4 regions of the Paenibacillus sp. M-152 genome follow, and region 3 is predicted to be linked to each of the others. Evidence: a T-box and tRNA genes for the amino acid it is inferred to sense, from the RefSeq annotation. Region 3 holds a T-box; the other regions hold tRNA genes.
What was found. A T-box is a leader RNA that pairs with one kind of tRNA and senses whether it is charged. The one in region 3 lies ahead of leuS (leucine--tRNA ligase), so its partner is inferred to be a tRNA-Leu.
Positions count from the first base shown of each region.

Region 1: it encodes a tRNA-Leu, which carries the amino acid that the T-box ahead of leuS (leucine--tRNA ligase) is inferred to sense. The anticodon was not compared.
Region 2: it encodes a tRNA-Leu, which carries the amino acid that the T-box ahead of leuS (leucine--tRNA ligase) is inferred to sense. The anticodon was not compared.
Region 4: it encodes a tRNA-Leu, which carries the amino acid that the T-box ahead of leuS (leucine--tRNA ligase) is inferred to sense. The anticodon was not compared.

Region 1 is NZ_CP034141.1:4,495,181-4,502,480, forward strand. It holds gene EGM68_RS19530 (SpoIID/LytB domain-containing protein) at 1-547, opposite strand, end outside; gene ruvB (Holliday junction branch migration DNA helicase RuvB) at 775-1,782, opposite strand; gene ruvA (Holliday junction branch migration protein RuvA) at 1,833-2,447, opposite strand; gene ruvC (crossover junction endodeoxyribonuclease RuvC) at 2,444-2,947, opposite strand; gene EGM68_RS19550 (BofC C-terminal domain-containing protein) at 3,173-3,874, opposite strand; tRNA gene EGM68_RS19555 (tRNA-Pro) at 3,982-4,055, opposite strand; tRNA gene EGM68_RS19560 (tRNA-Leu) at 4,063-4,142, opposite strand; tRNA gene EGM68_RS19565 (tRNA-Arg) at 4,155-4,231, opposite strand; tRNA gene EGM68_RS19570 (tRNA-Gly) at 4,237-4,311, opposite strand; tRNA gene EGM68_RS19575 (tRNA-Lys) at 4,347-4,422, opposite strand; tRNA gene EGM68_RS19580 (tRNA-Asp) at 4,451-4,527, opposite strand; tRNA gene EGM68_RS19585 (tRNA-Met) at 4,554-4,630, opposite strand; tRNA gene EGM68_RS19590 (tRNA-Val) at 4,661-4,736, opposite strand; tRNA gene EGM68_RS19595 (tRNA-Glu) at 4,746-4,817, opposite strand; tRNA gene EGM68_RS19600 (tRNA-Ser) at 4,835-4,926, opposite strand; tRNA gene EGM68_RS19605 (tRNA-Asn) at 4,930-5,005, opposite strand; rRNA gene rrf (5S ribosomal RNA) at 5,024-5,140, opposite strand; rRNA gene EGM68_RS19615 (23S ribosomal RNA) at 5,219-7,300, opposite strand, start outside.
Region 2 is NZ_CP034141.1:497,969-505,268, reverse strand. It holds gene EGM68_RS02310 (GAF domain-containing protein) at 1-281, shown strand, start outside; gene EGM68_RS02305 (response regulator) at 424-1,077, shown strand; gene EGM68_RS02300 (PAS domain-containing sensor histidine kinase) at 1,070-2,173, shown strand; tRNA gene EGM68_RS02295 (tRNA-Gly) at 2,378-2,448, opposite strand; tRNA gene EGM68_RS02290 (tRNA-Pro) at 2,458-2,531, opposite strand; tRNA gene EGM68_RS02285 (tRNA-Arg) at 2,554-2,630, opposite strand; tRNA gene EGM68_RS02280 (tRNA-Cys) at 2,657-2,727, opposite strand; tRNA gene EGM68_RS02275 (tRNA-Gly) at 2,738-2,812, opposite strand; tRNA gene EGM68_RS02270 (tRNA-Leu) at 2,819-2,906, opposite strand; tRNA gene EGM68_RS02265 (tRNA-Lys) at 2,922-2,997, opposite strand; tRNA gene EGM68_RS02260 (tRNA-Gln) at 3,002-3,076, opposite strand; tRNA gene EGM68_RS02255 (tRNA-His) at 3,095-3,167, opposite strand; tRNA gene EGM68_RS02250 (tRNA-Tyr) at 3,184-3,269, opposite strand; tRNA gene EGM68_RS02245 (tRNA-Thr) at 3,274-3,349, opposite strand; tRNA gene EGM68_RS02240 (tRNA-Phe) at 3,375-3,447, opposite strand; tRNA gene EGM68_RS02235 (tRNA-Asp) at 3,498-3,574, opposite strand; tRNA gene EGM68_RS02230 (tRNA-Met) at 3,600-3,673, opposite strand; tRNA gene EGM68_RS02225 (tRNA-Val) at 3,684-3,759, opposite strand; tRNA gene EGM68_RS02220 (tRNA-Glu) at 3,766-3,837, opposite strand; tRNA gene EGM68_RS02215 (tRNA-Ser) at 3,869-3,960, opposite strand; tRNA gene EGM68_RS02210 (tRNA-Met) at 3,964-4,037, opposite strand; tRNA gene EGM68_RS02205 (tRNA-Asn) at 4,072-4,147, opposite strand; tRNA gene EGM68_RS02200 (tRNA-Ala) at 4,152-4,227, opposite strand; tRNA gene EGM68_RS02195 (tRNA-Ile) at 4,250-4,326, opposite strand; rRNA gene rrf (5S ribosomal RNA) at 4,361-4,477, opposite strand; rRNA gene EGM68_RS02185 (23S ribosomal RNA) at 4,554-7,300, opposite strand, start outside.
Region 3 is NZ_CP034141.1:3,983,251-3,990,550, forward strand. It holds gene EGM68_RS17275 (ComEC/Rec2 family competence protein) at 1-187, opposite strand, end outside; gene EGM68_RS17280 (deoxycytidylate deaminase) at 279-797, opposite strand; gene EGM68_RS17285 (ComEA family DNA-binding protein) at 883-1,530, opposite strand; gene comER (late competence protein ComER) at 1,818-2,663, shown strand; gene leuS (leucine--tRNA ligase) at 2,644-5,082, opposite strand; T-box leader at 5,144-5,401, opposite strand; gene EGM68_RS17300 (tautomerase family protein) at 5,581-5,970, shown strand; gene EGM68_RS17305 (class I SAM-dependent DNA methyltransferase) at 6,043-6,816, opposite strand; gene EGM68_RS17310 (CvfB family protein) at 6,820-7,300, opposite strand, start outside.
Region 4 is NZ_CP034141.1:623,019-630,318, forward strand. It holds rRNA gene EGM68_RS02770 (23S ribosomal RNA) at 1-1,042, shown strand, start outside; rRNA gene rrf (5S ribosomal RNA) at 1,121-1,237, shown strand; tRNA gene EGM68_RS02780 (tRNA-Ala) at 1,320-1,395, shown strand; tRNA gene EGM68_RS02785 (tRNA-Asn) at 1,400-1,475, shown strand; tRNA gene EGM68_RS02790 (tRNA-Ser) at 1,479-1,570, shown strand; tRNA gene EGM68_RS02795 (tRNA-Glu) at 1,590-1,661, shown strand; tRNA gene EGM68_RS02800 (tRNA-Val) at 1,671-1,746, shown strand; tRNA gene EGM68_RS02805 (tRNA-Met) at 1,776-1,849, shown strand; tRNA gene EGM68_RS02810 (tRNA-Asp) at 1,875-1,951, shown strand; tRNA gene EGM68_RS02815 (tRNA-Thr) at 1,965-2,040, shown strand; tRNA gene EGM68_RS02820 (tRNA-Tyr) at 2,045-2,130, shown strand; tRNA gene EGM68_RS02825 (tRNA-Gln) at 2,233-2,307, shown strand; tRNA gene EGM68_RS02830 (tRNA-Lys) at 2,312-2,387, shown strand; tRNA gene EGM68_RS02835 (tRNA-Leu) at 2,400-2,480, shown strand; tRNA gene EGM68_RS02840 (tRNA-Gly) at 2,491-2,565, shown strand; tRNA gene EGM68_RS02845 (tRNA-Arg) at 2,571-2,647, shown strand; tRNA gene EGM68_RS02850 (tRNA-Leu) at 2,660-2,739, shown strand; tRNA gene EGM68_RS02855 (tRNA-Pro) at 2,747-2,823, shown strand; tRNA gene EGM68_RS02860 (tRNA-Gly) at 2,831-2,901, shown strand; gene EGM68_RS02865 (glycoside hydrolase family 26 protein) at 4,028-4,990, shown strand; gene EGM68_RS02870 (CcdC family protein) at 5,221-5,718, opposite strand; gene EGM68_RS02875 (disulfide oxidoreductase) at 5,883-6,359, opposite strand; gene EGM68_RS02880 (nitroreductase family protein) at 6,590-7,216, shown strand.

The sequences.
Region 1 (7,300 bases), 510 kb from region 3:
AGCTTCCCGTCGACCAATGTTTGTTTCCCTTAACTTCGGCCTGCGCTCCGGTTGCTGAGGAAATCCGTTGCACGGCAGCCTGTGCCGACTGTTCACTAGCATATAATCCCGCATACACTTGATAGACAGAGCCACCGTTTTTTGAACCAATAAAAACAGTAGGTTTATCATTAGTCTTTTGCAGAGCTTGAGCCGCTTTTATCGCAGCCGCTTCATTTCCTTCAAGCACCTTCACTCGATAGCTGTCTACACTAAAACGAGCCGTACTGTCTGGCAGTCCCATCCAAGCCTGAAAGCTGCCCCCACTGTTCTGTCCGACACTCAGGCTCCCTGATGATTTCAAAGTTACAGCGGGAACTGTCGCTTTATATTTGCTGCCTAGATCCGCAAAGATCACTACACGAATATCCTCTTGGGCGGCAGCAGCCTGAACAGCTGAAGGCCAAGGTATGCAAGCTGTAGCTAATACCATAATCAAAGCTGCTCGTTTGAGCCGGCCTGTCCACGCTCCGAAATTTTTATTTCGGTTCAATGTATCTCCACTCATTTCTAGCTCCCCCAATTCTAGCTGACTAGCACTTATATTACATGATTTATCGGGATCTCGACCCGCGTCTATCCCTTTAAATACATCGGCGGAATAAACTAAAATTTGAACCCGCTTGAATCGGACTTATACACTTCTTAGCTCAATTCATCTGTCTAATCCACTTCATATCGTCATACTTACGAATAACACTCAATGATTTTTAAAAGTGCACTATAATTTCCTAGTCACCGTGGGTCTGTTGGCATAGGAATTCCAAGGTGAGCATATGCCGCCGGAGTCACCGTTCGTCCGCGAGGTGTTCTTTGTAAAAGGCCAATTTGTAACAAATAAGGCTCGTACACATCTTCAATCGTCTGGCTCTCTTCACCAATGGTCGCAGCAATGGTGTCCAATCCTACAGGTCCGCCTCGGAATGAATGAATCATAGCCTTAAGCATTTTATGGTCAATTTCATCCAGCCCAAGTGGATCTATTTGAAGTCTCTTTAGTGCCTCTGCAGCCAACTCTGAATGAATAATACCGTCTCCGGCAACTTGGGCAAAATCACGTACCCTTTTTAACAGTCGGTTGGCAATCCGCGGTGTCCCCCGTGAACGCAATGCGATTTCCTCCGCCGCATCCCCGACAATCTCGATTTCCATAATATCCGCATTCCTAGACACGATGTAAGCCAGCTCGTCTGTTGTATAAAACTCTAATCGACTAATAACGCCAAATCGGTCACGCAATGGCGCAGAGAGCAACCCAGCGCGTGTAGTAGCACCTATAAGAGTAAAGGGCGGTAAATCCAAACGAACTGAACGTGCACTTGGGCCTTTGCCAATCATAATGTCCAGTGCAAAATCTTCCATCGCCGGATACATGACTTCTTCCACTGTACGATGAAGGCGATGAATTTCATCAATGAACAAAACATCACCCTCTTGAAGGTTGGTCAGCAATGCTGCCAAATCTCCCGGTCTTTCAATTGCAGGTCCTGAAGTTGTACGTAAATTAACCCCTAACTCATTGGCGATAATGTTAGCCAAAGTGGTTTTACCCAATCCGGGCGGTCCGTACAACAATACATGGTCCAACGCTTCTTTACGCATCTTGGCCGCTTCAATATATACTTTCAGATTTTCCTTGACCTGATTTTGCCCGATATATTCATTTAGATAACGGGGGCGAAGGCTTAACTCCGCCGTCTGGTCTTCCATCATCAAATTGGCGGAAATAATCCGGTCATCCACAATCCATCGCTCCTCTTTTTACCAGATTTCTATTCACGGACAACAGCGTCCTATCCGGCAAACAACAGTTGCAAAGCCCGTTTCATCAAAATGTCGGCAGAATCATCAGGTTTCGCATCTTTCTTCATTTTGCTCCATACCTTATCTAACTCAGCATCCGTGTAACCGAGTGCTTTAAGCGCTTCACGCGCCTCACTCCAGTACGAACCTTCGCCTTCTTCTACAGCAGGCTCCGCAAACAATCCGGTAGCCATTCCTAACGCCCCAATACCGTCCAGCTTGTCTTTTAAATCTAGAATCATACGTTGTGCCGTCTTTTTACCAATCCCCGGTAATTTGGTGAGAAATGTGATATTCTCCTGATAAATCGCCGTCACCACATGCGCAGGCGTACCGCCTCCCAAAATACCAAGAGCCACCCGTGGTCCAATACCAGACACATCGATCAATTTACGGAATAATTGCTGCTCCTCACGGGTTGCAAACCCAAACAGTAAAATAGCATCTTCCCTTACATGATGGTGAGTGTAAATAACCACCGGTCCTTCCGTTTTGGCGAAGGCGTAAGGATTCGGACAAAATACCCGATACCCTACACCCTGCACATCCAAAACGACATATTCATTTTCCAAGTGAGCTACAGAACCACGCAAGAAATCTATCATTTTCGTAATACCTCATTTAATTTTGAATTTAGTCCATAGGAATGCGCATGGCAAATAGCCACTGCCAAAGCATCCGCTACATCATCCGGTTTGGGCACAGCCTGGAGCTTTAGAAACATTCTAACCATCTCCTGTACCTGCTTCTTCTCCGCCTTGCCATACCCTACAATAGCCTGCTTTACCTGCATGGGCGTGTATTCCCCTATAGGCAAATTACGTTGCTTGGCAGCCAATACCAGCACCCCACGTGCCTGACTCACGGACATGGCTGTTGTAACGTTGCGATTAAAAAAAAGCTTCTCCAATGCAACCGCATCCGGCTTGTACTTATCAATTAATTGCAACATGCCTTCATACACATGAAGCAACCTGTCTTCTTCCGGTGTATGGGCCTCCGTCTGGATACAGCCATATTGCACAGGAACCACCTTACTGCCTATCTTGTCTACAAACCCGAAGCCCACAATGGCAATACCGGGATCAATTCCTAAAAAACGCAAAAAAACCTCTCCCCTATCGCTCAAACATGCCTAACTAACCATCAGCTAGCACTATCGTTATTATACATGAGTAAATTCCATATAAAGCGAACATATGTGTCGTTCTTTTCATTATAACAAAACTTTGTATCTAATAGAGGAAAAAGTTTAACCATGAGTGAAAACATAAAAAGAGACGCTACAAGCCTCACCTCATGGGCAAAGCCTAACGTCTCGTACTTGTAATCAATAATGCTGCTTTAATACCCTCTGTGTTCGCTCCACTGCGAAGTCACTAAAAGTGGAGATTACACTGTTATACTCATTTATATCCTGTACACGGATTCCCTGCTGAAGTTGTTTATATACCCCTTCCGGCAAGGCCGTCTCCATAGACCCTATATCCAATTGAAAAAAAGTACGAATTACTTTTTCCTTTTTAGGCAGCCCTTCAAACAGTGTAAGCTGTCCATCAGTGCTTAAGCCCATATATGCACGCTCTTTGCATGACTCCGACAAATCTTCCACTCTGCGCTCCAGCCACACTTCTCCTTTAGTATTAAGCCGTCCCTTCCAATCGGGATGTTGCTTCAGCAAACTTTCCAGTTGTTGTGAACTTAACGTTCCCAAGGAATTGGTCTCCGTACCACATACGTAGGTAGTTAACAAACGGGTCTTCCTGCTTATACCGGAAGCATGAATACTTTGCAATAGCTGCATCTGCGAGGAGCGGTCTTCGGTAGAAGTATAATTTGGTGACTCCTCCTCCATCTCTGCCATAACGGTAGTAGCCAGTGGTTGCGACAGCATAGCCTGCATATGATTCGAAAACAGAATACCCAACCCTGCCAGTAAGCAAGCCGCACCCAAAATAGTACATGCCCACACTGTTCTTCTCCACTGTTTCCAGCGCCGTTTCATCTGTTTTTTCCAACTTAATCGCTTCACAGTAATCCCTTCCGTCCCACTTTTTGTGTTAGTGTGACCTTAAGATTACTGATTTATACAAAAGATAATAACAAAAAAGTCGCTGCTTCCAGCGACTTCCTATTGAATCGGGATGACACGATTTGAACATGCGACCCCCTGGTCCCAAACCAGGTGCTCTACCAAGCTGAGCTACATCCCGAAATAGATGCCGGTGAGAGGACTCGAACCTCCACGGTTTCCCTCACGATTTTGAGTCGCGCGCGTCTGCCAATTCCGCCACACCGGCTTATGAAGTTAATGGCGCGCCCTGAGAGATTCGAACTCCCGGCCTTTTGATTCGTAGTCAAACGCTCTATCCAGCTGAGCTAAGGGCGCAAATATGGAGCGGACGACGGGAATCGAACCCGCGACCCTCGCCTTGGCAAGGCGATGCTCTACCGCTGAGCCACGTCCGCAATACAATTATATCCATGACATATAAGTACATGAATGGTGAGCCATGAAGGACTCGAACCTTCGACACCCTGATTAAAAGTCAGGTGCTCTACCAACTGAGCTAATGGCTCCCAACAGGGTAATGTAACTTTGTGAAAATGGCGGAACTGACGGGATTCGAACCCGCGATCTCCTGCGTGACAGGCAGGCATGTTAGGCCTCTACACCACAGTTCCATAATAATTTTCATTAAAAAGTTAATTGGTTGCGGGAGCAGGATTTGAACCTGCGACCTTCGGGTTATGAGCCCGACGAGCTACCGAACTGCTCCATCCCGCGGCAATAGTAGGGAAGTCTATTAAAAATAAATGGTGGAGGCTGAGGGGATCGAACCCCCGACCCTCTGCTTGTAAGGCAGATGCTCTCCCAGCTGAGCTAAGCCTCCATACTACTATGACCCGTAGGGGATTCGAACCCCTGTTACCTCCGTGAAAGGGAGGTGTCTTAACCCCTTGACCAACGGGCCATACTATAAAATAATTCTGGCGGAGAGAGAGGGATTCGAACCCTCGAGACGCTTTTGGCGCCTACACGATTTCCAATCGTGCTCCTTCGGCCAACTCGGACACCTCTCCATATGGCTCCCCGAACAGGACTCGAACCTGTGACAACTCGATTAACAGTCGAGTGCTCTACCAACTGAGCTATCAGGGAATAATAATTACAAAACTCGCTTGGCGGCGTCCTACTCTCCCAGGACCCTGCGGTCCAAGTACCATCGGCGCTGGAGGGCTTAACGGTCGTGTTCGGGATGGGTACGTGTGGAACCCCTCCGCTATCGCCACCAAACATGAATTTGCCTCGCAAATTCTAATTTCAAGGTTACACCCTGAAAACTGGATCCGAAACTTCCTTGCGCCTTATCTTTAGGATAAGCCCTCGACCGATTAGTATTGGTCAGCTCCATGCATTACTGCACTTCCACCCCCAACCTATCTACCTCGTCGTCTTCAAGGGGTCTTACTCATTGGGAAATCTCATCTTGAGGGGGGCTTCACGCTTAGATGCTTTCAGCGCTTATCCCTTCCGTACATAGCTACCCAGCGGTGCTCCTGGCGGAACAACTGGTACACCAGCGGTACGTCCATCCCGGTCCTCTCGTACTAAGGACAGCTCCTCTCAAATTTCCTACGCCCACGACAGATAGGGACCGAACTGTCTCACGACGTTCTGAACCCAGCTCGCGTACCGCTTTAATGGGCGAACAGCCCAACCCTTGGGACCTACTTCAGCCCCAGGATGCGATGAGCCGACATCGAGGTGCCAAACCTCCCCGTCGATGTGGACTCTTGGGGGAGATAAGCCTGTTATCCCCAGGGTAGCTTTTATCCGTTGAGCGATGGCCCTTCCATGCGGTACCACCGGATCACTAAGCCCGACTTTCGTCCCTGCTCGACTTGTAGGTCTCGCAGTCAAGCTCCCTTCTGCCTTTGCACTCTTCGAATGATTTCCAACCATTCTGAGGGAACCTTGGGGCGCCTCCGTTACTCTTTAGGAGGCGACCGCCCCAGTCAAACTGCCCACCTGACACTGTCCTCGCACCGGATTACGGTACCAAGTTAGAACCTAGATACGATCAGGGTGGTATCCCAAGGATGCCTCCTCTCAAGCTGGCGCTCAAGGTTCAACGGCTCCCACCTATCCTGTACAGATCGTACCCAAATTCAATATCAAGCTGCAGTAAAGCTCCATGGGGTCTTTCCGTCTTGTCGCGGGTAACCTGCATCTTCACAGGTATTAAAATTTCACCGGATCTCTCGTTGAGACAGCGCCCAAGTCGTTACGCCATTCGTGCGGGTCAGAATTTACCTGACAAGGAATTTCGCTACCTTAGGACCGTTATAGTTACGGCCGCCGTTTACTGGGGCTTCGGTTCATAGCTTCGCCCGAAGGCTTACCACTCCCCTTAACCTTCCAGCACCGGGCAGGCGTCAGCCCGTATACTTCGCCTTGCGGCTTCGCACAGACCTGTGTTTTTGCTAAACAGTCGCTTGGGCCTTTTCACTGCGGCCCCCTCGGGCTATTCACCCTACCGAGGCACCCCTTCTCCCGAAGTTACGGGGTCATTTTGCCGAGTTCCTTAACGAGAGTTCTTCCGCGCGCCTTAGAATTCTCTTCTCGCCTACCTGTGTCGGTTTGCGGTACGGGCACCTTCTCCTGGCTAGAGGCTTTTCTTGGCAGTCTGAGATCATGACCTTCGCTACTATAATTTTCGCTCCCCATCACAGCCCAGCCTTACGATGTGCGGATTTGCCTACACATCAGCCTCACTGCTTAGACGGACATCCATCAGTCCGCGTCACTACCCTACTGCGTCACCCCATCGCTCATCACGGATTACGGTGGTACAGGAATTTCTACCTGTTGTCCTTCGACTACGCCTATCGGCCTCGCCTTAGGTCCCGACTTACCCTGAGCGGACGAACCTTCCTCAGGAACCCTTAGGCTTTCGGCGGATCTGATTCTCACAGATCTTTTCGTTACTCATACCGGCATTCTCACTTGAATGCAGTCCAGCGCTCCTTCCGGTACACCTTCAACCCGCATTCAACGCTCCCCTACCCCTGATGCAAAGCATCAAGCCATAGCTTCGGTGGTGTGTTTAGCCCCGTTACATTTTCGGCGCAGAGTCACTCGACCAGTGAGCTATTACGCACTCTTTCAATGGTGGCTGCTTCTAAGCCAACATCCTGGTTGTCTGTGCAACTCCACATCCTTTCCCACTTAACACACACTTAGGGACCTTAGCTGATGGTCTGGGCTGTTTCCCTTTCGACAATGGATCTTAGCACTCACTGTCTGACTCCCGGAACTAAATCTATGGCATTCGGAGTTTGACTGAGCTTGGTAACCCTTGCGGGCCCCGCACCCAATCAGTGCTCTACCTCCACGATTCTTCTTTCCGAGGCTAGCCCTAAAGCTATTTCGGGGAGAACCAGCTATCTCCGG
Region 2 (7,300 bases), 2.3 Mb from region 3:
GTCATGGGATTGCCGGGATGGCTGTTCGTCTGGGGCGTACCGTAACCGTTAGCGCTTTAATATCAGGCAGTATACGTTTACGTCAAGAATGTGCGCTTATGCTGGCCGAACAGTTACATTCTGCAGTAGCCATTCCCTTTTCCAGTACAGGAGACTTGCCAAACGGTGTGCTACTTGTTGGTAACCGTGATGTGAGGACATTCACCGATTCTGATGTAGCCAAGGCCACTCAAGTCGCTCATCGCCTTGGCCAGCTATGTGCTCTCCCTCTCACTCCATAGATTGATATTTGAAGAAAAATAAAATTATAAATATAAGTGAACATGAACAGCTCATCTAACTATCTCTGTTGATTGAAATCCCTAAAATTTGCTATGATTATGACAAAACGCACGGTTTTTTACCGTTCGAGGGGATGACTAATTGATTCGTATACTAGTAGTGGATGATCATGTTGTCGTACGTTCTGGCCTCATGGCCCTATTGGACGGCAAAAACGGTATTAAGGTAGTAGGAGATGCAGCAGACGGGGATGAAGCAATCCGCAAAGCGGTGGAGCTACAACCTAATGTCGTGCTCATGGATTTTAGTATGCCACCTGGCAAAGATGGCCTCACGGCAACCACCGAATTAAAAAAACAGTTGCCAGATACAGAAGTGCTTATTCTAACAATGCATGATGATGAGGAATATCTGTTCCGAGCCATTCAAGCCGGAGCATCTGGATATATTTTAAAAAGTGCACCTCATGAGGAATTACTCGCTGCCATCCAGTCTGTGGCCGAAGGCAGTGCCTATCTGTATCCCAATGCAACTAAACGCCTGATGAGTGAATATCTGGATAAAATCAAACAAGAGGGCATAGCCGGACCGTATGAATCCCTGTCTGAGCGGGAAAAAGAGATTCTATCGTGGGTAGCCAAAGGATATGCCAACAAGGAAATTGCCGAACACCTGGTGATTAGCGTCAAAACCGTAGAGTCCCACAAAAGCAACCTTATGGAGAAGCTTAACTTGAAAACACGGCCTGAGTTGGTCAAATTTGCACTGAAAAAGGGGTTGCTCCATTATGAATGAACCTTCTAACCTTTTACTGCAGCCCGCCTTTGGGGAGTCAACCGATAAACTACTGAATGATTTGGAAATTCATATACCAGATTCTCCTTTTCTCCATGTACTTCGTAGTTCTCTCCACCAGTTATCCAATCTTAAATTTGCTCTAGATACATCTTCCATCGTTGCTCTGACCGATCATCGAGGAATTATTCAGTACGTAAACGATAAGTTCTGTGAGATTTCGCAATATAGTCGTGAAGAATTGATCGGGCAGGATCATCGTCTCATTAATTCGGGCTATCATACTCGAGCCTTCATGAAGAACCTGTGGACTACGATCCGTTCTGGTGAGGTATGGCAGGGAGAAATACGAAATCGTGCTAAAGATAACAGCTACTACTGGGTGAATACTACGATTGTTCCATTTATGGACGAGGAAGGTAAACCCTATCAGTACTTAGCGATCCGTAATGAAGTAACTAAATTAAAAAAAGTAGAGGCAGAGCTTCAGACCATGATGACGCAAGTCATGCAAATACAGGAGGAAGAGCGTAAACGCTTTTCAAGAGAGCTTCATGATGGGATTGGTCAAAGCCTGTTTTCACTTATTATTCAACTAGATAGCCAACTAGCTGAACAGCCCAGTGCTACTCTGGAAAATCTGCGTACACAGGTAACTGATATCATTAAAGATGTTCGCGGCTTAGCGTGGGAACTTCGTCCCTCAGTTTTGGATGATTTGGGTGTCGTACCGGCCCTAAGAACTTATATTGAAAATTTCTGTTCGCATTACGGAATCGAAGTGCATTTTCAATGTACTTTACGTAAACGCCTTGATATCCGAAAAGAAATAGCAATCTATAGAATTGTACAAGAAGCACTGACGAATGTGGCTAAATACGCAGATGTAGCAGAAGCATACGTTGATGTAGAGGATCAAGACGAAATAATAAAAGTAACTATTCGGGATGAGGGTATGGGCTTCTCTGGAGAATCCAAAGGAGAGGGAGTTGGATTGTTCAGCATGGAAGAACGAGCTAGAGGAGTAGGCGGCTTCATGAGCATGACTTCTGCTCCAAATCAGGGAACCTCTATCCAACTAACCATTCCAGTGTAAAATCTGTGCACTAGATCAGTTATCGGTGTATCCCCCTGCAGGAACAGGAGAGATACACCGATGGCAAGCACTAACAATAGCCATCACTTTGTGGAATCTATGGAATATAAATGTACAAAAAAAAGAGAGAGCTCTGTCCCCAGACAGGCTCTCTTTATTTATAAGGTGTCACCACTGAGGCAACAAGAATCCGCTATAGCAAAAAGCGGGTGATGGGAATCGAACCCACGCTACCAGCTTGGAAGGCTGGAGTTCTACCATTGAACTACACCCGCAAATCAGTATCGGGATGACACGATTTGAACATGCGACCCCCTGGTCCCAAACCAGGTGCTCTACCAAGCTGAGCTACATCCCGACATTATACATTTTTTAAGAAATGGCGCGCCCTGAGAGATTCGAACTCCCGGCCTTTTGATTCGTAGTCAAACGCTCTATCCAGCTGAGCTAAGGGCGCATATTAAATTCCATAATGAGCAGTTAAGGCGCCACCCAGATTTGAACTGGGGATGAAGCTTTTGCAGAGCTTTGCCTTACCACTTGGCTATGGCGCCGTATGGATAATGGAGCGGACGACGGGAATCGAACCCGCGACCCTCGCCTTGGCAAGGCGATGCTCTACCGCTGAGCCACGTCCGCAAAATATGGTGCGGTCGAGAGGACTCGAACCTCCACGGGGGGTTAGCCCACACGGACCTGAACCGTGCGCGTCTGCCAATTCCGCCACGACCGCAAAATAATTTATAAATGGTGAGCCATGAAGGACTCGAACCTTCGACACCCTGATTAAAAGTCAGGTGCTCTACCAACTGAGCTAATGGCTCTTAATGGCTGGGGATATAGGATTTGAACCTATGCATGACGGAGTCAAAGTCCGTTGCCTTACCGCTTGGCTAATCCCCATTAAATTAAGAATCAAAGGGCGGCCGATGGGGCTTGAACCCACGAATGCCGGAGTCACAGTCCGGTGCGTTAACCACTTCGCCACGACCGCCATATGATTATAAAACTGGTGGAGGATGATGGATTCGAACCACCGAACCCGTAAGGGAGCAGATTTACAGTCTGATGCGTTTGGCCACTTCGCTAATCCTCCAAAATGGTGCCGGCGAGAGGACTTGAACCCCCAACCTACTGATTACAAGTCAGTTGCTCTACCAATTGAGCTACACCGGCACATTACCAATTCCCACTTGAAAGGTGGCTCGGGACGGAATCGAACCGCCGACACGAGGATTTTCAGTCCTCTGCTCTACCGACTGAGCTACCGAGCCATATTTAATTTTATAACTATACCATATAGTTCGTACTATATGCATTTAAATGGCGGAACTGACGGGATTCGAACCCGCGATCTCCTGCGTGACAGGCAGGCATGTTAGGCCTCTACACCACAGTTCCAGAGGCATTTCCAATAGGAAATTAATTGCGGGGGCAGGATTTGAACCTACGACCTTCGGGTTATGAGCCCGACGAGCTACCGAACTGCTCCACCCCGCGATATAAAATATGGTGGAGGCTGAGGGGATCGAACCCCCGACCCTCTGCTTGTAAGGCAGATGCTCTCCCAGCTGAGCTAAGCCTCCATATTATGACCCGTAGGGGATTCGAACCCCTGTTACCTCCGTGAAAGGGAGGTGTCTTAACCCCTTGACCAACGGGCCTTACAAAATGAATTCTGATTTAATAAATTTATGGCGGAGAGAGAGGGATTCGAACCCTCGCACCACTTTCGCAGTCTAACCCCTTAGCAGAGGGTCCCCTTATAGCCACTTGGGTATCTCTCCGAGTAGCGGCAGAGGGGATCGAACCCCCGACCTCACGGGTATGAACCGTACGCTCTAGCCAGCTGAGCTACGCCGCCACCTTATATATAAAATTCAGAAGTATTAAAAATATGGCTCCCCGAACAGGACTCGAACCTGTGACAACTCGATTAACAGTCGAGTGCTCTACCAACTGAGCTATCAGGGAATATTGGTGGAGCCAAGGGGGATCGAACCCCTGACCTCCTGCGTGCAAGGCAGGCGCTCTCCCAGCTGAGCTATAGCCCCATACTTTTAGTCAATCTAGAAATGGTGGGCCTTAGTGGACTCGAACCACCGACCTCACCCTTATCAGGGGTGCGCTCTAACCAGCTGAGCTAAAGGCCCTAATTTATAATTTTATCATCCTTTAAAGGACTTTGCTTGGCGGCGTCCTACTCTCCCAGGACCCTGCGGTCCAAGTACCATCGGCGCTGGAGGGCTTAACGGTCGTGTTCGGGATGGGTACGTGTGGAACCCCTCCGCTATCGCCACCAAACATGAATTTGCCTCGCAAATTCTAACTTCAAGGTTACACCTTGAAAACTGGATCCGAAACTTATTGCGCTTTATCTTAGGATAAGCCCTCGACCGATTAGTATTGGTCAGCTCCATGCATTACTGCACTTCCACCCCCAACCTATCTACCTCGTCGTCTTCAAGGGGTCTTACTAATTGGGAAATCTCATCTTGAGGGGGGCTTCACGCTTAGATGCTTTCAGCGCTTATCCCTTCCGTACATAGCTACCCAGCGGTGCTCCTGGCGGAACAACTGGTACACCAGCGGTACGTCCATCCCGGTCCTCTCGTACTAAGGACAGCTCCTCTCAAATTTCCTACGCCCACGACAGATAGGGACCGAACTGTCTCACGACGTTCTGAACCCAGCTCGCGTACCGCTTTAATGGGCGAACAGCCCAACCCTTGGGACCTACTTCAGCCCCAGGATGCGATGAGCCGACATCGAGGTGCCAAACCTCCCCGTCGATGTGGACTCTTGGGGGAGATAAGCCTGTTATCCCCAGGGTAGCTTTTATCCGTTGAGCGATGGCCCTTCCATGCGGTACCACCGGATCACTAAGCCCGACTTTCGTCCCTGCTCGACTTGTAGGTCTCGCAGTCAAGCTCCCTTCTGCCTTTGCACTCTTCGAATGATTTCCAACCATTCTGAGGGAACCTTGGGGCGCCTCCGTTACTCTTTAGGAGGCGACCGCCCCAGTCAAACTGCCCACCTGACACTGTCCTCGTACCGGATCACGGTACCAAGTTAGAACCTAGATACGATCAGGGTGGTATCCCAAGGATGCCTCCCTTCAAGCTGGCGCTCAAAGTTCTACGGCTCCCACCTATCCTGTACAGATCGTACCCAAATTCAATATCAAGCTGCAGTAAAGCTCCATGGGGTCTTTCCGTCTTGTCGCGGGTAACCTGCATCTTCACAGGTATTAAAATTTCACCGGATCTCTCGTTGAGACAGCGCCCAAGTCGTTACGCCATTCGTGCGGGTCAGAATTTACCTGACAAGGAATTTCGCTACCTTAGGACCGTTATAGTTACGGCCGCCGTTTACTGGGGCTTCGGTTCATAGCTTCGCCCGAAGGCTTACCACTCCCCTTAACCTTCCAGCACCGGGCAGGCGTCAGCCCGTATACTTCGCCTTGCGGCTTCGCACAGACCTGTGTTTTTGCTAAACAGTCGCTTGGGCCTTTTCACTGCGGCCCCCTCGGGCTATTCACCCTACCGAGGCACCCCTTCTCCCGAAGTTACGGGGTCATTTTGCCGAGTTCCTTAACGAGAGTTCTTCCGCGCGCCTTAGAATTCTCTTCTCGCCTACCTGTGTCGGTTTGCGGTACGGGCACCTTCTCCTGGCTAGAGGCTTTTCTTGGCAGTCTGAGATCATGACCTTCGCTACTATAATTTTCGCTCCCCATCACAGCCCAGCCTTACGATGTGCGGATTTGCCTACACATCAGCCTCACTGCTTAGACGGACATCCATCAGTCCGCGTCACTACCCTACTGCGTCACCCCATCGCTCATCACGGATTACGGTGGTACAGGAATTTCTACCTGTTGTCCTTCGACTACGCCTATCGGCCTCGCCTTAGGTCCCGACTTACCCTGAGCGGACGAACCTTCCTCAGGAACCCTTAGGCTTTCGGCGGATCTGATTCTCACAGATCTTTTCGTTACTCATACCGGCATTCTCACTTGAATGCAGTCCAGCGCTCCTTCCGGTACACCTTCAACCCGCATTCAACGCTCCCCTACCCCTGATGCAAAGCATCAAGCCATAGCTTCGGTGGTGTGTTTAGCCCCGTTACATTTTCGGCGCAGAGTCACTCGACCAGTGAGCTATTACGCACTCTTTCAATGGTGGCTGCTTCTAAGCCAACATCCTGGTTGTCTGTGCAACTCCACATCCTTTCCCACTTAACACACACTTAGGGACCTTAGCTGATGGTCTGGGCTGTTTCCCTTTCGACAATGGATCTTAGCACTCACTGTCTGACTCCCGGAACTAAATCTATGGCATTCGGAGTTTGACTGAGCTTGGTAACCCTTGCGGGCCCCGCACCCAATCAGTGCTCTACCTCCACGATTCTTTTTTCCGAGGCTAGCCCTAAAGCTATTTCGGGGAGAACCAGCTATCTCCGGGTTCGATTGGAATTTCTCCGCTACCCCCACCTCATCCCCGCATTTTTCAACATGCGTGGGTTCGGGCCTCCAGTGCGTGTTACCGCACCTTCACCCTGGACAGGGGTAGATCACCCGGTTTCGGGTCTACGTCCACGTACTCAAGTCGCCCTATTCAGACTCGCTTTCGCTGCGGCTTCAGCTCTTCACCTTAACCTTGCACGGGAACGTAACTCGCCGGTTCATTCTACAAAAGGCACGCCATCACCCATCGATCGGGCTCTGACTTCTTGTAAGCACACGGTTTCAGGATCTATTTCACTCCCCTTCCGGGGTGCTTTTCACCTTTCCCTCACGGTACTGCTTCACTATCGGTCGCCAGGGAGTATTTAGCCTTGGCAGATGGTCCTGCCGGATTCATACGGGGTTTCACGTGCCCCGCACTACTCGGGATCCGTCTCGGAGAGAACAAGTTTTGAATTACAGGGCTTTTACCTTCTCTGGCGGGTCTTTCCAGACCTCTTCATCTAACCGGTTCCTTTGTAACTCCATGTGAGACGTCCCACAACCCCAAGGAGCAAGCTCCTTGGTTTGGGCTAATCCGCGTTCGCTCGCCGCTACTGACGGAATCACTATTGTTTTCTCTTCCTCAGGGTACTTAGATGTTTCAGTTCCCCTGGTCTGCC
Region 3 (7,300 bases):
TATGTCGGATGGGAATTTTCATCAGTAAAGCTATAAGTGGGGAAATCAGGGTAACTCCCGCCCACAGTAATAAAAGTATCCGTTCCGAATACAGACACGCTCCTGCACTTCCTATAATCCAACAAACAGTGAGCCTTAATATAGGCCTAGTAAACACAAGTTGGGCTTGAATACAATCACCTTCCATTCACAAAAACATTGCTTTCTGTCCAACTCACAAAACAAAAAAAGAACCCCTGACAAAATAGCATTGTCAGAGGTTCTTCCTCGTTTATTGATTAATCTTTAACATCCATCAGCGTTTCCTGTGGTGGATGATATGTCTCCAGCATACGAAAGGCGATTCCCTTTTCCTCCATCATAGCACGAACCTTGTCGGCATCTTTTGGATAAGGTCGGTGATATACAATCTCCACAATACCGCTGTTCGCCAACATATTGGCACACGTCCAGCACGGCTGGTCGGTGACATATACGGAGGAGCCTTCACGGTCAATCCGGTCAGTAAACAGCAACAGGTTCTGCTCCGCATGAATAGTGCGAATACAACGCTGCTTCTTAACCATTTCCTCCCGTCCATCACGGTGAACGACCTCATATTCCTCCGAGATCATACAGCCTGCCTCAGAACAGTCAGGCACCCCGGATGGTGCGCCATTATAGGCCGTCCCCAATAGCTTCTTACCTTGTACAAGTACGGCTCCAACATGACGCCGCGCGCAGCGCGAACGGGTGGATACCATATAAGCGATATCCATGAAGTAGGTGTCCCAGTCCTTGCGTACATCTGCACTCATTTCCATCTCTCCCGTATAAACAAGTTAAACGTAAAACATATCCGTAACAGCCACTCTCAAAGCCTATACCGTAAACTTAAATAAGTTATAAGCTGACATACGGCTTCATTTTCGCTAACATTTTAGCTCCGATTCCTTTTACACGATCCAAATCGTTCACACGTTTGAACAGCCCGTGCTGATTACGATAGTTCAAAATAGCCTCGGCCTTTTTAGCCCCAACCCCCGGAAGTTCCATTAACTCGGCAGCAGTCGCTGTGTTAATGTTTACCTTTTTTTCACCGGAAACGGATGGAATAACCGAATCATTCACCGTATTTGTCCTACTCGTCGTTGCAGCATCCGAACTGGCAACAGCTGTGTCTGATCTCGAATCCGCAACATCTGACTGCTTTACGGTACTTGAATTCCCCGCCATGGAGTTTTCACTCATAGCAGCAGATACACCAGTAGAACTCTGCTTAGTATTATGCTTCACATTGTCAACAGCTTCGACATTCGCTCTGCGTTCAGCTTGGTCTGAAGCCTCTTTTACAGCATGCTTTCCTTGGGCATAGTCACTGCTTCGCTGCAACTCAATTGACTCCGACTCTATCGCCAAAGCCTGCTCCACCTTATGGTTAAGCAAACTCCATTCTTCTTGTGGCTCAGAGTGCTGCCCTCCGGCAAACAAAATAAGTCCACTCCCGATTACAGCAAGCGTTATTGCCATTCCTGTCCATACGCGTTTCATTTTTCGTATCGTCCCCTACTCCACATGGATTTCGGAATTGAAGCGACTGAAGACCAGCGTCTCAATCTAACAGAGCAAATCTGTCCAATTTCCGTCAAACCGGAGGTTTGTAAACACCTCCATACGGTCTCGCTGTGAGCATTTATACAAAGAGTGGTGCGGCCCCAAGCATGATCTAATGTGTTCAGACATAAAATTCGTCATGTCGGCCAAGACCAAGTGCATACACTAAGAAGAATGACAGCACAGCGTCTATACCGCAAAGTATGAAAGGAGGACGTTGAACAATGAAAGTTGGATTTATCGGGACTGGCAGCATGGGAAGTCTGCTAATTGAATCTTTTATTCATTCGGACGCACTCAAACCGCAGCAAATATTAGCAAGCAACCGAACGTATTCCAAGGTAGCCGAGCTAGCCCGTCGTTATCCAGGTTTGCATGCAGCTCAAAGCAACCGTGAGACGGCAGCGGAAAGCGATATTCTATTTATCTGCGTGAAGCCGCTGGAATCAAAAACCGTAACGGATGAAATACGCAACGTCATTACAGAAGAGCAGATCGTCGTTTCTATCACAAGTCCAGTACAGATCCGTATTTTGGAGCATGCACTGAAAGCCAAAGTGTCCAAAATTATTCCGAGTATCACTCACCAGATTGGAAGCGGAGCCTCACTATGCATCCATGGAAACCGGATTACAGAGGAGGATCGCTCCCTTCTGGAAGAGCTTATGTCCCACATCAGCAGACCAATTCGGGTTAAAGAGTCTCATACACGGATCACATCGGATTTTTCGAGTTGCGGCCCTGCTTTCTTGGCCTTTTTTATGGACCAGTGGATTCAAGCCGCAGTTCAAGCTACGGGTATAGACCGTACGGAACTATGCGCATTGGCCGGTGAAATGATCATCGGTACTGGAAAGCTGCTCACGGAAGGCGGGATGACACCAGCCGAGTTACAAGCAAGAGTAGCGGTTCCCGGAGGGATCACCGCCGAAGCTCTCGCATTGTTGGAAATCAGCCTGCATAGTGTCTTCCCTGAGCTAATACGGGCCACGCACAACAAGTATGAAGAAGACATGCAAAAGATAGATGTCTCCTTCGGCCTAAAGCCGATTAACCGGCAACAATATTAACCAGCTTACCAGGAACAGCAATTACCTTGCGAACCGTTTTACCAGCCAGTGCTTCCTGAACGCTGTCCAGCGACAAAGCAAAGGCTTCCATCGCTTTGGCATCAAGATCTTTGGCAATCGTTGCACGCTGTACAATTTTACCATTCATCTGGATGACAATTTCCACTTCAGCGTCCACCGTCCATGCTTCATCATAGGCAGGCCAAGCCGCGTACGTAATGCTCTCGTTGTGTCCCAGCAGCTGCCACAGTTCCTCGGCCAGATGCGGTGCAAGCGGAGACAGCATTTGCACGAAGTTTTCCATCGCTGCACGCGGCAGAAGGTCTGCTTTGTATGCATCATTGGTGAAGATCATCAGCTGGCTGATTGCTGTATTGAAACGCAATGCGTCCAGGTCCTCAGTTACCTTTTTCAGTGTTTTATGCCAGGTGCGTTTGAACTCGTCACTACCGCCGTCATTTTTAATTTTTTCGTTCAGGCTACCATCCTCGGAAACAAACAGGCGCCATACGCGGGACAGAAAACGATGCGCTCCCTCAACGCCATTCTCATTCCATGGCTTGGTTGCTTCCAGCGGTCCCATAAACATCTCATAAATACGCAGCGTATCGGCGCCAAACGTATTTACAATATCGTCAGGATTGATGACATTACCGCGTGATTTACTCATTTTTTCATTGTTGTTGCCCAAAATCATACCCTGGTTGACCAGCTTATAGAAAGGCTCTTTAGTTTCCACTACGCCGATATCATACAGTACTTTGTGCCAGAAACGGGCATACAGCAAGTGAAGAACCGCATGTTCCGCTCCGCCAATATACAGATCAACAGGCATCCATTCGCGCTGTTTCTCTTTGGATACAAGCTCTTTATCATTTTTCGGATCAATAAAGCGCAGGTAGTACCAGCAGCTTCCTGCCCATTGCGGCATCGTATTTGTCTCACGACGTGCTTTCATACCTGTCTCAGGATCAACGATTTCTACCCAATCTGTCGCATTCGCCAGCGGGGATTCACCTGTACCTGAAGGCTTAATATTGTCCATCTCTGGCAGTACGAGCGGCAGTTGATCCTCAGGAACCGTTTTGATCGTTCCATCTTCTAGATGAATTACTGGAATCGGCTCGCCCCAATAGCGTTGGCGGCTGAACAGCCAGTCACGCAGACGATAGGTAACTTTGCCCTGTCCTTTACCCTCAGCTTCTAGCCATTCGATCATTTTCGGAATAGCTTCCTCATTGGTGAGTCCATTCAGCAAGCCTGAATTGACATGCGGGCCATCCTCGGTGTATGGCTCTTTGTCCACGTCTCCACCTTGAACGACCTCAGTAATTTTCAATCCGAACTTCTTAGCAAATTCCCAGTCACGTGTATCATGACCCGGCACTGCCATAATTGCACCTGTTCCGTAGCCTGCTAGTACATAGTCCGCAATCCAGATTGGCAGCTTTTCGCCGTTCACCGGATTCACTGCATAAGCTCCTGTGAATACGCCTGTTTTATCTTTGGCAAGATCCGTGCGCTCCAAGTCGCTTTTCCGAGCAGCTTGTTCACGATACTGTTGTACAGCGTCCTTTTGCTCAGGTGTAGTAATCATATCCACCAATTCCTGCTCAGGGGCCAGCACACAGTAGCTTGCGCCGAACAGCGTATCTGGACGGGTTGTAAATACTGTGAGTTGCTCGTCATAGCCTTCAATTGGGAAATGAACCTCTGCACCGGTAGACTTACCAATCCAGTTCCGCTGCATATCCTTAATACTCTCGGACCAGTCCAGCTCCTCCAAATCATCCAGCAAACGATCCGCGTATTCCGTAATTTTCAGCATCCATTGACGCATTGGTTTGCGGATAACCGGATGGCCGCCACGCTCGCTCTTACCGTCAATTACTTCTTCATTCGCCAGTACTGTTCCCAGTGCTGGACACCAGTTAACAGGCACTTCAGCTACATAAGCGAGACCGCGCTTATACAGCTGGATGAAGATCCACTGTGTCCATTTGTAATAATCAGGATCAGTTGTACTGATTTCACGATCCCAGTCGTATGAAAAGCCAAGTGATTTGATTTGACGGCGGAAGTTGTTTACGTTCTTTACCGTAATTTCGCGTGGGTGCTCACCTGTATCCAGCGCATGCTGCTCGGCAGGCAGACCAAAGGCGTCCCAACCCATCGGATGCAGCACGTTGTAGCCACGCATTCTTTTATAACGTGAAACAATATCTGTAGCTGTGTATCCCTCCGGATGGCCTACATGCAGACCAGCTCCAGACGGGTACGGAAACATATCCAAAGCATAAAACTTCGGTTTGCCCGGCTCTTCCCCAGTGCGGAACGTCTTGTTCTCATCCCAATATTTTTGCCATTTTGGTTCAATACTTTGCGGCTGATAGCCGTGCTTCGGCTGTGTGTCTGTCATTGTCTTTTCCTCCTCAAACGGTATGCAACAAAAAAACCTCTGCATCCCGTAGCGTGTCAGCGCTAGGGACGAGAGGTTATATTCCCGTGGTACCACCCTAGTTAGCAGAAAGCGTTCTTCGCATTCTACTCCCTTTACACCTGATAACGGAGGTGATCCGATGCGTGTTAATAACAGGATGCTAACACCGATATAGTGCTTTCCTGCGTTGGACGCATATCTCCGAGGTGAGTTCGCTTTGCACTGTCAACCGGCTTGCACCACCCGCCGGCTCTCTACATGTCCAGTCAAAACTACTATTCCTCATCAGCGATTGTTTAACCGTTAATAATGGCACTATTATATTGAAAACCGCGAAAAAAGTCAAATAAAGACTACATTTGATACTAAACCCCATCTTCATACTAGTTGTCCATGACACATGAATACGAATGTTTTATAATAACTCCAAGTTCCAATAATTCAAGTTGAGATGAGATAAGAAAGGTGAGCTGAGACATGGCACAGATTAAAATTTTCGGGATCAAAGAAAAGCTAAATCCGATCAAAAAGCAACTTTCAGAGGTAATTCACTCTGCCGTGGTGGATGCGTTCAACTATCCTCCAAACAAAAGGTTTCATCGTTTCTTCCCTATGAATCATGAAGACTTTATATACGCCGATGGTCGCTCCGAGGCGTACACCATTATTGAGATCAGTATCTTTGAAGGCAGAACGATAGAAGCTAAGAAGCAACTCATCAACCTATTATTTCAAAGAATTAACGAACTTTTGGGGATTTCTCCACAGGATCTTGAGATTACTATATTTGAAACCCCGAAACATAATTGGGGAATTCGGGGTTTACCAGGTGATGAACTTCAGCTGAACTATAAAGTGAATATATGAGTGCAAAAAGACGCCCTTCATGACTTCATGAAAAGCGTCTTTCTTTTTCTATATTAGGCCAATGATTCCTGGCTATTTTACAGCGACATAGAAAAGTCTCGCCGCGTCATCTTCTGCTTCTACCCATTCAAAATCTGCATATACCTTCACATCACGAAAACCCGCTTTGGACAATTCTGCCTTCATCCAGTCTGGATCATAAGCACGCTGTACATGAATTTCCTCAAAACGCTGGTACAGATCGCGTCCTTCATGTTCTGCTCTCGCAAAGATACTGAGATGATGCTCAATTTCACAACGTGGAGTGTCCAATGCGCATGTCCAGATATACGAGATAGAGCGTTCATCCAGTACGAATGGTTGTTCTTCATCATAACGCAAAAAAGTCTGGGGGTGATGTACATCAAATAGAAAGGTTCCACCAGGCTTCAGACCAGCATACGTTCTGCGGAAAGTAGAAATGATATCTTCTTCCTCAAGTAAATAATTCAGGCAATCGCAAAAAGAAATGACAGAATCCACGGGCTCCGGTAAAATCCATTCTCGCATATCCTGCTGTATCCAGCGAACGCTTCCCTCACGAAACAATCGCTGTCCTTGAGGAGTGGTTTCCATTTTGCGACGGGCTACTGCCAGCATGTCAGAGGATAAATCGATGCCAGCCACCTCGAAGCCCGAGTTAACCAGTGGAATCGTAATTGAGCCCGTTCCGCAGCCCAGCTCTGCCACTGTATGTGGCATACCGTATCGATCCCAAGCCTGCCGTGCAAAGCGCAACCAGTCCGGGTACGGCATGTCCTGCATTAGCTCATCATACACATAGGCAAACTTGCGGTAAGAAACCATCTTTTATTCCCCATTCCCGTCCTTCGGTTTAGGCATTGTCTCCACCAGGTAGGTCCAGTTTTCTTTTTGTGTAACCAGTCCTTCCTTCATCAGCTTGCCCATCGCACGCTTGAAGGCGGATTTACTGATACCAAACCGTTGTTTGATAATATCCGGCGGCGTTGCGTCAGAATATGGCATGCCGCCACCCGGACGTTCCTTCAGAAATGCAATTAACCGATCCGCATCCTCATCACGGCCTACTTCCTTGCGTGGCGACATCGCCAGATTGACCCGACCATCTTCGCGAACAAGCGTGACCCGTACCTTAACCTCCTCGCCCAAGCGAAGCATGCGGTTACGTTCCGAGGAATGAATCATCCCTATTGCACCAAAACCAAGCACACCCCCGTCCACCAGGACGAATGTGCCCATCTGAAGCGGCTTGTACACCGTCGCCTGCACCCATGTATTAAGCCACGAACTAGGAGCATGGAAGCACAAT
Region 4 (7,300 bases), 2.5 Mb from region 3:
TAAGGGGAGTGGTAAGCCTTCGGGCGAAGCTATGAACCGAAGCCCCAGTAAACGGCGGCCGTAACTATAACGGTCCTAAGGTAGCGAAATTCCTTGTCAGGTAAATTCTGACCCGCACGAATGGCGTAACGACTTGGGCGCTGTCTCAACGAGAGATCCGGTGAAATTTTAATACCTGTGAAGATGCAGGTTACCCGCGACAAGACGGAAAGACCCCATGGAGCTTTACTGCAGCTTGATATTGAATTTGGGTACGATCTGTACAGGATAGGTGGGAGCCGTTGAACTTTGAGCGCCAGCTTGAAGGGAGGCATCCTTGGGATACCACCCTGATCGTATCTAGGTTCTAACTTGGTACCGTGATCCGGTGCGAGGACAGTGTCAGGTGGGCAGTTTGACTGGGGCGGTCGCCTCCTAAAGAGTAACGGAGGCGCCCCAAGGTTCCCTCAGAATGGTTGGAAATCATTCGAAGAGTGCAAAGGCAGAAGGGAGCTTGACTGCGAGACCTACAAGTCGAGCAGGGACGAAAGTCGGGCTTAGTGATCCGGTGGTACCGCATGGAAGGGCCATCGCTCAACGGATAAAAGCTACCCTGGGGATAACAGGCTTATCTCCCCCAAGAGTCCACATCGACGGGGAGGTTTGGCACCTCGATGTCGGCTCATCGCATCCTGGGGCTGAAGTAGGTCCCAAGGGTTGGGCTGTTCGCCCATTAAAGCGGTACGCGAGCTGGGTTCAGAACGTCGTGAGACAGTTCGGTCCCTATCTGTCGTGGGCGTAGGAAATTTGAGAGGAGCTGTCCTTAGTACGAGAGGACCGGGATGGACGTACCGCTGGTGTACCAGTTGTTCCGCCAGGAGCACCGCTGGGTAGCTATGTACGGAAGGGATAAGCGCTGAAAGCATCTAAGCGTGAAGCCCCCCTCAAGATGAGATTTCCCAGTATGTAAGACCCCTTGAAGACGACGAGGTAGATAGGTTGGGGGTGGAAGTGCAGTAATGCATGGAGCTGACCAATACTAATCGGTCGAGGGCTTATCCTAAAGATAAGACGCAAGGAAGTTTCGGATCCAGTTTTCAAGGTGTAACCTTGAAGTTAGAATTTGCGAGGCAAATTCATGTTTGGTGGCGATAGCGGAGGGGTTCCACACGTACCCATCCCGAACACGACCGTTAAGCCCTCCAGCGCCGATGGTACTTGGACCGCAGGGTCCTGGGAGAGTAGGACGCCGCCAAGCATAAGCCCCTTCTCTGGGGATTTTTTTTCGCCTGTAAGACTAACCTCTACATAATCAGAATTTTAATGGTTATTTCTAAGATGGGGCTATAGCTCAGCTGGGAGAGCGCCTGCCTTGCACGCAGGAGGTCAGGGGTTCGATCCCCCTTGGCTCCACCAATATTCCCTGATAGCTCAGTTGGTAGAGCACTCGACTGTTAATCGAGTTGTCACAGGTTCGAGTCCTGTTCGGGGAGCCATATGGAGAGGTGTCCGAGTTGGCCGAAGGAGCACGATTGGAAATCGTGTAGGCGCCAAAAGCGTCTCGAGGGTTCGAATCCCTCTCTCTCCGCCAGCTCTTATAATAGATATGTGGCCCGTTGGTCAAGGGGTTAAGACACCTCCCTTTCACGGAGGTAACAGGGGTTCGAATCCCCTACGGGTCATAGTAGTATGGAGGCTTAGCTCAGCTGGGAGAGCATCTGCCTTACAAGCAGAGGGTCGGGGGTTCGATCCCCTCAGCCTCCACCATGAATAATATTGAGAGATACCTTTAATGTCGCGGGGTGGAGCAGTTCGGTAGCTCGTCGGGCTCATAACCCGAAGGTCGTAGGTTCAAATCCTGCCCCCGCAATTAATTTCCTATTAGAAATGCCTCTGGAACTGTGGTGTAGAGGCCTAACATGCCTGCCTGTCACGCAGGAGATCGCGGGTTCGAATCCCGTCAGTTCCGCCATTTAACTTAATATGCCGGTGTAGCTCAACTGGTAGAGCAACTGACTTGTAATCAGTAGGTTGGGGGTTCAAGTCCTCTCGCCGGCACCATTTTGGAGGATTAGCGAAGTGGCCAAACGCATCAGACTGTAAATCTGCTCCCTTACGGGTTCGGTGGTTCGAATCCATCATCCTCCACCAGTTTTATTATTATGGTGGTCGTGACGAATGGATTAACGTACCGAATTGTGGCTACGGCATTCGTGGGTCCAAGGCCCATTGATCGCCCTGTTAAATACATAATGGGGATTAGCCAAGCGGTAAGGCAACGGACTTTGACTCCGTCATGCATAGGTTCAAATCCTATATCCCCAGCCATTAAGAGCCATTAGCTCAGTTGGTAGAGCACCTGACTTTTAATCAGGGTGTCGAAGGTTCGAGTCCTTCATGGCTCACCATTATCATTGTATGCGCGTGTGGCGGAATTGGCAGACGCACTAGACTTAGGATCTAGCGTCTTTGACGTGGGGGTTCAAGTCCCTCCACGCGCATATTGTTTTTGCGGACGTGGCTCAGCGGTAGAGCATCGCCTTGCCAAGGCGAGGGTCGCGGGTTCGATTCCCGTCGTCCGCTCCATATTTGCGCCCTTAGCTCAGCTGGATAGAGCGTTTGACTACGAATCAAAAGGCCGGGAGTTCGAATCTCTCAGGGCGCGCCATTAACTTCATAAGCCGGTGTGGCGGAATTGGCAGACGCGCGCGACTCAAAATCGTGAGGGAAACCGTGGAGGTTCGAGTCCTCTCACCGGCATCTATTACGGGATGTAGCTCAGCTTGGTAGAGCACCTGGTTTGGGACCAGGGGGTCGCATGTTCAAATCGTGTCATCCCGACCATTTTTTTGCGGGTGTAGTTCAATGGTAGAACTCCAGCCTTCCAAGCTGGTAGCGTGGGTTCGATTCCCATCACCCGCTTTCTATAGATGAAAAAAGAGACGGCTTATGCCATCTCTTTTTTTTGTACTTTTAAAAAATATCGTGTTCTAGTCAATAAAGCTCAAGAGTTAGAACATTATAGTCTAAATCGATGAGATTGCAATTGTTATACTTCATGGATTTACACAGACTGGCTACTCATCGTCCTTACTAAGCTAACATACCCCGTTAGTTGCCCCACTATTTTAAAACTCCTTTTCTAATTCAAGTCGCTCGGAGCTCCAATCCCATAACTCGATAGCACGATTGTAGTTGTATGATTTCTCTGAAGATTTGATTTCTTTGGATCCGTCCCACTTTGAATAGAGTTGGTGAGTACAAGCTTTGTTAGACCATTTCCTGATTGTTTGGTTGTACGAATGCTGGAACGAAACGGAGTAATGGCATTACATTATTCGACATAAATCGCAGGAAGAAGAATAGGAAACTGGTGAATAATAGTTTCACCTCTAAAAACCGAATTTGGCCCAAAGGCCGAATATCGGTTTTTTTGTTTCATGAGTGCCAAGCCAACATTTTAAAGAAAATAAACGCTATGTTTTCAGAGTGATCAGTTTAGTTCTAATAGACGCTAGTGATCCACCGTTGCTAACTATTCTGCACGTGTGTTTATTTTCTAGGCTACTGATAACAGGATACGTTAAGTGTGTGATTATGAATCTTCTATATAGTCCAAAAATAGCAATAATTTGAATCCGAATTCATAAGAGTGAAATAAAAAGATTTCCTTTATTACACACTTAGTCTCTACCACACTTTGCGAAGGTTGTTTATTTATTGTTATACGAATTAATTTTTGATCTAATAGAACTATTTCAACCTTTTTCCTTGATGTCGATATAATTGAGGGTCGCAAAAGTGTATTCCTTTAGGCAAATGGAGATCAACTCGCTAAAACGAAAAATATGTAGGTTGCGAATCAGAATTGTCTTATTGAACAGGAGGGGTGTACTAGAAAAAAGACTCATTACGGAACTCAGAATTGAGGAAAAACGGAGGTTATGTTTATGGACAATAAGAATGATAAAAGTTGCTGGATGAAGTGATTGACCATAAGCCTTGCGATTACAAGCAGCAAGATATAAACATTAGGAGGATAACCAATATGAATTCATTCAAGAAAACGAAGAGCTTGATCAGCGCCCTGACCGGGGCTGCACTATTATTCTCGCTACCAATAACGGCAGGCGCGGAGAGCAATATCAACTATACAGGCATGTTCCTGGGCTATGACGGAAGTGTAAACACCAGCCCTGTCTGGACCTACAACCCTGACATTGTCTCCTATGATCTGCTGAACTGGAACCAGGGGGGCACCGATGCAGCCTCCATTACCTCTAATAGCGCCTCCGTCATCCAAGACCTGGGGAAAATCGTCACCGTTTCCACCCACATGCCCAATCCTCAGGGTGGAAATGTAAACGCCCCAATGTCTGATTCCGATTTTAATATCTTGGCCAATACAGACATTTCATCCATCAATTCGTCCAGCCCCGCATGGCTACAAAATTATAAGGCCCAGGTTGACAATGTTGTGACCGGTCTGCAAAAGTTTAACTCATCCCCCGTTTACTACAGACCCTTCCATGAAATGAACGGAGGCTGGTTCTGGTGGGGAAACAAGAATACGACAGACTATAAGAACCTGTACATCAATTTGTACAATTACATCGTGACGACCAATGGCATGTCCAACGTCAATTTTGTCTATGCCCCAAATAAAGGAGCTAACGCGGCTGCTTATTACCCCGGCTCTAGCTATGTCACATGGATTGGCATCGATGCTTACAGCGATGATCCGTCCAATGACAATGAAATCAAGATGGCTTACAATGACATCAAAGGACTTGGCAAAACTTACGGCTTTTGCGAAATTGGACCAGCCGTGGGTGGCGACCATGTGGATCGCAACAATAATCAGCTCAAGGAATTCGATTATTCGCTTTGGAACAACGCCCTGAATGAAGTCTACACTGGAGCAAGCTTCTTTATCACCTGGGATGGCGCTTATGCTCCGCAGAATAACACAAACGGCAGCGTGCTGTTTACAAAGCAGAGCTCCCAGTAAGTGCCTAGCGCCCGGCGTCCAGGCAGCATGGCATCAAGGCGTTAATCCCAAGCTGACCGCAGAACCTTGGGAGAGTGAGACGTTTTCAAGAACGACAACAAAAAGCACCACCTTAATGAATTGGCCCCTGATAGACTAAAAAGACCCAAAAGACACGACCTCCTGTTAGGAGAAGGGGTCTTTTGGGTCTACACAGCAACATGCGAGTATGCACGTTAAATATCGGTTGGTCAGATGCGGACTTCCGCCTCGTCCGGAACGAACTGACGATATTGAAAATACATACGGAGCCGCCAGTGTAACAACGTCCCGAAGGCTAGTATGAAAAATAGCCCTGCTGTTTGCGGGATGGTAATGTAATGCTGAATAAATTCATGCAGCAGCAATCGGACGATCAGCAGGCTGATCAGGATAAAAAAGAAGGTGCGCGAGCGTTGCACGAAAACCAGCCCTTCTTGTAACTCAAATTTGGTGCTGCGGATCAACGGGTAGGAAAAAATAAACCAGCCGATCAGAAAAGCGCCCAGCGCCCAAAGCCAGGGAACCCGTACTTCTGGCACCACAAACATCATAAAGCCAGTGCTCATGCCGAGCGGAGGAATGATGATTTTTTTGGCATTAATCGGGCGATGACCTGTCTTCATACGGATGAAAATAGCCGATATAGCGATTAAGATCATACCGAAAGTTGCGCCATATTGCAGCAATGGGGTGCTGATATGAAACATGGACTGGCCCCCTCTATAAGGAATATAAGCGTTATTGGACAGACTGCAAACCTTTTACATTATAGCACATATGCAATGGATATATTTAGTTACAGTCTTTCCTCCGGCAAGCGGATTATACGCCTTTTGGTGGTAACCGGCCCTATAATCGGGTCTCTTTCATCTTATGCGAGTTCTTGTGCTTGTACCTCACCTGCGGCTGATTTTTTCTCTTGGCGCATGATATAAACCATCGCTGCAATAATAAGGATAAAAGCAATGAGTGCGAGAAACGGAATGGTGATGAAATCCAACCAGTTCAAATAATCCTGTTCACAGGACACTCTGCCGCAGGCCGTTGAAGTTTGTGTGGCAGCTTTGGCGGCTGCATGGATGCGCTGAATAATAAAATGATAGGCCGAAATCGCACCACCGATGACGGCTAATGGCATAACGTAAATACGTATTTTCGTATCGCCTCGAAAATATGCGATTCCGAGCAGAAGGGTCAGGGGATACATTAGAATGCGCTGAAACCAGCACAGCTTACAAGGCTCATACCCCAAGATTTCGCTGAGATACAGACTGCCCAATGTCGCCACACAAGCTACTACCCACGCGGCAAATAAAGCAATATCCGTTTTTTTAAACGATCCGATCATAGTAACGCTCCTTTTTAAATTCAAATGAGAACAGTATGAACTCATCGTGTCTTGTCCCATCGGCAGGCATTTGCCGATATGCATGTCTTTATCCGTATTGTACTGTATTTTGAGTGCGGGGTCATACTTAAACATATTGACATCATTCACTATCATTTTTATAATTGCAGTAGTTTGGGAAGTTAATAAAGATTCAAGATATATATTAAGAAATTAGGAGTGTGCCCAGAATGTCGAGCAGCCGGAAAAATGAAACCTTATCTGTTATTAGTGAAAGACACGCGGTAAAAAGCTATGTAAAGGATTTTAAAATGCCAGAGGAAGATCTAGAAGCTATCTTGACTGCCGCGGTAGAAGCTCCTTCCGCTTGGAACCTTCAACATTGGAAATTCCTTGTTATCGAAAGTGAAGCGGACAAACAAAAATTGCTGCCTATCGCCTACAACCAAGGTCAAGTAGCAGAGAGCTCTGTTACGATTGCCGTACTGGGTGATTTGGAAGCCAACCGCAATGCTGTCATTTATGATCAAGCGGTAGAAGCAGGCGCATTGCCAGCGGAAATCCGTGACGCATTGGTAGGTCAAATCAATGGTGCTTATCAAAACCCGCAGGTAGCTCGCGATGCAGCGATCCTGAACTCTGCTCTTGCAGCACAAAACATTATGCTGGCTGCTAAATCTTTGGGCTACGATACTTGCGCAATGGGCGGATTTATTCCAGCACAATTGATCGAGCAATTCAATATTCCAGCACGATACCTGCCAACCATGCTCATTAGTGTAGGTAAGGCACAAGTGCCAGCACGTCCATCAGGACGTTTCCCACTGTCTGACGTTGTTGTAAAAGGCAGCTTCTAAGAAAAATAGTGAATATAAAAGGGTGTTCCTGCAACCATTTGTGGCGGGGAACACCCTTTTTTACATCGTTTTAAACTGTCAAAA